One region of the Klebsiella sp. R445 genome, then DNA from elsewhere that is predicted to be linked to it. Evidence: predicted binding sites of a transcription regulator. Region 1 holds the regulator's gene; the other holds the start of a gene.
The links. The regulator Fur, encoded in region 1, represses iron uptake genes when iron is present. The targets are predictions, from matches to a motif close to ATAATAATGAGAACNACTATCAA.
Positions count from the first base shown of each region.

Region 2: a site for Fur is predicted at 1,505-1,527, ahead of feoA (ferrous iron transporter A). Genes of this name have one in related genera too.

Region 1 is NZ_CP180446.1:1,652,254-1,655,608, forward strand. Features, by position in the region: gene ybfF (esterase) at 1-507, shown strand, start outside; gene ybfE (LexA regulated protein) at 641-934, shown strand; gene fldA (flavodoxin) at 1,084-1,614, shown strand; gene fur (ferric iron uptake transcriptional regulator) at 1,907-2,359, shown strand; gene ACMYSN_RS07715 (ChiQ/YbfN family lipoprotein) at 2,433-2,765, opposite strand; gene chiP (chitoporin ChiP) at 2,813-3,355, opposite strand, start outside.
Region 2 is NZ_CP180446.1:3,584,470-3,587,824, forward strand. Features, by position in the region: gene feoB (ferrous iron transporter B) at 1-1,144, opposite strand, end outside; gene feoA (ferrous iron transporter A) at 1,173-1,400, opposite strand; gene ACMYSN_RS16695 (Tex family protein) at 1,844-3,355, opposite strand, start outside.

The DNA of each region.
Region 1 (3,355 bases):
ATGGGCGGTAAAGCGGTGATGGCGCTCAGCGCCGTGGCCGCCGATCGCATTGATGGCCTGGTCGCTATCGATATTGCCCCTGTGGATTATCACGTGCGTCGCCACGACGAAATTTTTGCCGCTATTAACGCCGTCACCGAAGCCGCCGCGACCTCTCGCCAGCAGGCAGCCGCCGTGATGCGCGAACATCTGCAGGAAGAAGGGGTGATTCAGTTCCTGCTGAAATCCTTCGTCGATGGCCAGTGGCGCTTTAATGTGCCGGTGCTATGGGACCAGTACCCGCATATTGTGGGCTGGGAACCTATTCCGGCGTGGCCGCATCCGGCGCTGTTTATCCCTGGCGGGAATTCACCTTACGTCACCGATGCCTATCGTAACACCCTGCTCGCCCAGTTCCCGCAGGCGCGGGCGCATGTGATTGCCGGGGCCGGCCACTGGGTCCATGCCGAGAAACCGGAGGCCGTTTTGCGCGCAATTCGCCGCTATCTGAGCACACGACAGGCCTAACTGGCTAAAAACTGCCCGACCGCGCAGCAGAATGCCCGCGGTCGTTGGCGCAGCGGTTCGCCTGATGTATTATGGCGCGCTATCTGTGTCGGCTATAGCCCGACAACCTGTTTCCCCGAAGTCACTCAGAATCATGGCAAAAGAACAAACGGACCGTACGACATTAGATTTGTTCGCAACCGAGCGGCGCCCGGGAAGACCAAAGACCAATCCGCTTGCGCGCGATGAACAACTGCGCATCAACAAACGTAATCAGCTCAAACGCGATAAAGTTCGCGGGCTGAAGCGTGTTGAGCTAAAACTCAACGCGGAGGCAGTAGACGCACTCAATGAGCTGGCGGAAGCACGCAATATGAACCGCAGCGATTTGATCGAAGAGATACTCATGACTCAGTTGGCTGCCCTGCATCGCCAGGATAAAGCCTGAAAATCCTCAAAAAAACGCTTTCATGTAGCAGAGTGTGCAGTCGGGCGTGATTGCTGTTTCCGCGCCCGCGCCTGTTCTGCTATGATTGCCGTTATCTGCGGGCATTACGCCACTACCACATTATTAAGTTTCAAGAGGTTATTTTACTCATGGCAATCATCGGCATCTTTTTTGGCAGCGACACGGGCAACACCGAGAATATTGCAAAAATGATTCAGAAGCAGCTTGGTAAAGATGTTGCTGATGTTCACGACATTGCCAAGAGCAGCAAAGAAGATCTGGAAGCCTACGACATTCTGCTGCTCGGCATTCCTACCTGGTACTACGGTGAAGCGCAGTGCGACTGGGACGATTTCTTCCCGACGCTGGAAGAGGTCGACTTCAACGGTAAACTGGCTGCACTGTTTGGCTGCGGCGACCAGGAAGACTATGCAGAATATTTCTGTGATGCATTAGGCACCATTCGCGACATTATCGAGCCGCGCGGCGCCACTATCGTGGGTCACTGGCCGACGGCGGGCTACCATTTTGAAGCCTCTAAAGGCCTGGCGGATGACGACCACTTCGTCGGTCTGGCTATCGATGAAGATCGCCAGCCTGAATTGACCAACGAACGTGTCTCTCAGTGGGTGAAGCAGATTTCTGAAGAGCTGCACCTCGAAGAAATCAAAAACGCATAATGATAAAACGGCGTTACCTTATGGTTTCGCCGCTTTGATAGGTAAAAGCAATAAAACTAATAGCTACAAGTTTTTAACTTTTAACCACATATCTGTACAATGTCCTCTGATTCGATGAGGTCAGGTGACGCAGTTTGTAACTGGCACCTCGTTTTTAACAGCATACAAGGCACGATGCTTGCGGTTTTCATTTCAACATGGCAGTTCTATAATGAGACGCATTACATCGGGTGATTCTCTGTATTACTTCCGCTGATGGAAGTAGATCGATTAGCAACAGGACAGATTCCGCATGACTGACAACAATACCGCATTAAAGAAGGCTGGCCTGAAAGTCACACTTCCACGATTAAAAATCCTGGAAGTTTTACAGGAACCGGATAACCATCACGTCAGTGCGGAAGATTTATACAAACGCCTGATCGACATGGGTGAAGAAATTGGTCTGGCTACCGTATACCGCGTACTGAACCAGTTTGATGATGCTGGCATTGTTACCCGCCATAATTTCGAAGGCGGTAAATCTGTTTTCGAACTGACGCAGCAGCATCATCACGATCACCTTATTTGCCTCGATTGTGGCAAAGTGATCGAGTTCAGTGATGACTCTATTGAAGCGCGCCAGCGTGAAATCGCTACCCGTCACGGCATTCGTCTGACCAACCACAGCCTGTACCTGTACGGCCACTGTGCAGAAGGCGACTGCCGCGAAGATGAGCATGCACACGACGCGGTGGAAAAATAAGTTTCCCGCCGCGCAAACAGCAAAAAGCCAACCTGACGGTTGGCTTTTTTTATGCGCTGATGGCAGAAGGCTATCAGGGCTTGGTATTGTTGCTGCGGATCTCTTTCCAGATCTGGTCGCAACGCGCTTTCACGGCCTGATCGTTGCCGGTGCGGGTCGCCAGAATACACTGCTGGTAATCGAGGACACGCACGCTTTCCTGATTTGCGAACTGCTGATGCTGCTTATCTTCTTTCAGCACATCCAGCACGCTCTGGCAGGCCTGGACCTTGTCCGGGTTGCCTTCCGCGGTATTAATGCAGGCGCTGTAGGCATCTTTCAGTTTTGCATCTTCTTTCGGCGCGGGAGACTGCGTACAGGCTACCAACCCTGATGCCATTATCGCGATGAGCAACAGTTTTTTCATCATTAACCTCTCAGAGTTGCGGCAGGTTCAGGCCTGCCGCGACGGCATCAGAAAATAGTGAACGGGGCAATAACCATGAATTTCACGTCACGCTCATCCTGGAAGATGTTGCCATAACCACCGCTCCAGCTCGGGATATCGGAGTGGTTGTCGTATTGCGTGAAGTGCAGTTTGAACAACGTGCCTTTGGCGCGCCCGTCCTGGACGGTGTACATGGCATCCAGGCTGTAGGCCGACTCTTTCAGACGAGTATCCGCGTTGTAGTAAGCGTCCGGCGTAGACATTCTTCCCGGCTTAGCATCCCAGGCGTAAACGTATGATGCACCAAACGCCCAGCCCGGCATGTTCCAGTTTTTCATGTCATACATCGCGCCGAAGAACACCGCTTTTTCGCCGTTGGCGTTGAAGTCAGAGCGGTTATCCCACCACACATCAAGACGACCGTTGGACGACGCATAGGTCGGGGTCATACGCTGCAGGAAGTAACCCTGCTGGCCATCGGCTTTCACCCAGGTCCCTTCCAGACGCAGGTCGAGCACATCAGCGACCTTGTAACCGAAGGTCAATGCCTGCAGCCAGGCGGTACCGTC
Region 2 (3,355 bases), 1.9 Mb from region 1:
GGTCCATGACGAACGCCGCCCGCGCCATATAACCGGAATCCTCAAGGAAGGAGAGGAACAGGTACATCATGCCAATCTGCGGCACCAGCGGCAGGACGGTATTGATACCGCCGCCAATCCCCTGAGCCAGAAAAACGGTCAGCCAGTCCGGAAGGTGCAGGGTGTAGCCCAGCCACTGGATGCCATGGATAAAGATAGCCACGGAACCGGCGTCGAAGAACGGCTGCAGCGCGCCGCCGATGTTGATTGCCAGCAGGAACATCAGGTACATGACAAACAGAAATACCGGCAGCCCCAGCACGCGGCTGAGGACGATTTTATCCATCGCGGCGGTGAAGCGGCTCGGCTCGGCAGTCAGGGTGTTGCTGACCGCATCGCAGATGGCGGCGATGCTTTGATAGCGGGCGTCGGCAATATGCAGCGCCGGGTCGTCAATCTCATTGCTCAGGTTGGCGAGCGCGGACTCTAGTTTATGCTCGGCATTACCGGCGTATGCGCGGCTGTAAATATCACCCTCCAGCATCTGCAGACCCAGCCAGCTGCGTTGGCGTGCCGGGATTTCCTGCGCCATCTCCTGGGCCAGCATGTCGGCTTCGCGCAGCAGCGGCTGCGGATAGTGCACCAGTTCGAGCGCGGTATTTTGCTGGTGGCGATCGACCGCCATTTTTAAGGCTTCGATCCCGCGACCGCGCGTAGAAACCAGCGGGATCACCGGGCAGCCGAGACGGGCCGCGAGCGCATCAACGTCGATACGGATTTTTTGCTTCTCGGCGATATCCAGCATATTCAGGGCGACGATGCAGGGGAACCCGAGTTCCAGTAACTGGAGCGTCAGGTAGAGGTTACGTTCCAGGTTCGAGGCGTCGACCACGTTAATCAGCATGTCGGCGTCGCCGCTGAGGATATAGTGGCAGGCAATTTGCTCATCCAGAGAGGTCTGCGAAGAGATGGTGGTGAGCGAGTAAGTTCCCGGCAGGTCAACCAGCGTGACCTGGTGGTCCGTGGTGCTAAACGCCCCTTCTTTGCGCTCAACGGTCACCCCGGCCCAGTTGCCTACTCGCTGGCGGGCGCCGGTGAGCTGGTTGAATAACGTTGTTTTACCGGAATTAGGATTTCCAATTAAACCAATGGTTAATTTTTTCATATTTCAGACTCTGAGTGCCGGGCCGGCGTTATTGTGCAACCGCTTCCAGTTCGATTAATTCGAGATCTTTTTTACGTAATACCAGGCTCACGCGCCGGGTTTCGATATGAACGGGATCGCCAAGCGGTGCGACGCGAACCACACTAAAAGAAGAGCCAGGCAGCATTCCAAGAGACAGCAGTTTCTGACGATAGGCCGGGCTAATATCGCGAGAGAAACCAGTGATTTTCCACGCACTATGAGGAGTGAATTGCATAGGGCCTACTTGTCATCGCTAAGTCAATGAGAACGGATTACATGCGATAGCTACACCGCGCCGGGGAGCATCGCCAACGGAGAAAATATATACTGACTATAATGATGATAATGATAATGGTTTTTATCATCAATACATAAGCGGTGTAATAATCAATTTAGCCCGGCAAATTTGCCGGTTTTTTGATATGACGCAAGGTCTGTAGTGTGGGGGAAAATAAAGCCAAACAGTGCCGCTGTCGTTAATGTTTAATTAAGGTTTCATTGGTTAACAAAATGAAATCTTTATGCGGAGAATATTTACTCATTTTATTGACCGTAATTAACTGTAATTAATCGGTTACGAGAATATATAAACGCTCAGAGATTACTGGCAGAGGGGAAGGGAATGGCGAGCGTTGCGGGAAAGGAAACGGCCCCTCATAACGAGGGGCCGGGAAGGCATTAACGTTTTTTGCCCATCGCCGCAGCCAGCGCGTCCATCATGGCGCTGTTACCGGCCGACGCCGTTTCACGGCCGCGAGGTTTCGCCGCTTTCGCTGCCGGGCGGTTGCCACCCTGCGGGCGTTCGTTGCCGCCGCCGCGTCGGGCGTTGCTCTCACCAGGCTGCTCGTCCAGACGCATGGTTAAGGCAATACGCTTGCGCTGCAGATCGACCTCCATTACTTTCACCTGCACGATATCGCCGGCCTTGACCACGGTATGCGGGTCTTCGACGAATTTATTCGACAGCGATGAGATATGCACGAGGCCATCCTGGTGAACGCCGATGTCGACAAAGGCGCCAAAGTTGGTGACGTTGGTGACCGCCCCTTCAAGCACCATACCGGGCAGCAGGTCGTTCATGGTCTCGACGCCGTCGGCAAACTTCGCGGTTTTAAACTCCGGACGCGGGTCACGCCCCGGTTTTTCCAGCTCTTTGATGATGTCGGATACCGTTGGCACACCAAACTTGTCATCGGTGAAATCGACAGCTTTCAGATTGCGCAGTTCGCTGCTGTTGCCCATCAGGTCGTTTAGCGCCTGCTGGGTGGCGGCCAGAATGCGCTCCACGATCGGGTAGGCTTCCGGGTGCACGGTAGAGGCATCCAGCGGGTTATCGCCGTGGTTGATGCGCAGGAAGCCGGCACACTGTTCAAAGGCTTTTGGCCCGAGGCGGCTCACTTTCAGCAGCTGCTGGCGGTTCTGGAACTGACCGTTTTCATCACGCCAGGCGACGATATTTTGCGCCATCATTCGGGTCAGACCGGCCACGCGGGTGAGCAGCGGCACGGAGGCGGTGTTCAGATCTACGCCGACGGCGTTTACGCAGTCCTCGACGACCGCATCCAGTTTACGCGCCAGCTGCGACTGGCTGACGTCGTGCTGATACTGGCCCACGCCAATGGATTTCGGGTCGATTTTAACCAGCTCGGCCAGCGGGTCCTGCAGGCGACGGGCGATAGATACCGCACCACGAATGGAGACGTCGAGGTCCGGGAACTCCAGCGCCGCGAGCTCGGAGGCGGAGTAGACGGAGGCGCCCGCTTCGCTAACGATCACCTTCTGCGCGGTAACTTTCGGGAACTGCTGCTGCACGTCGAGGAAGAAACGCTCGGTTTCGCGGGAAGCGGTGCCGTTACCGATCGCCACCAGTTCGACGTTATGTTTTTCACACAGCGCAGCCACGGCAACCGCCGCTTTGGCAGCCTGCCCGGTATGCGGGTAGATGGTATCGGTGGCTACCAGTTTACCGGTGCCGTCGACAACCGCGACCTTCACCCCGGTACGCAGGCCAGGATCTAGGCCCATGGTGGCGCGCAGACCCGCAGGCGCAGCCATCAGCAGATCGTGCAGGTTGCGGGCAAAGACGTTGATCGCTTCATCTTCCGCGCGTTCACGGACGGTGCCCATCAGCTCGGTTTCGAGGTGCATCAGCACCTTGATTCGCCAGGTCCAGCTCACCACGCCTTTACG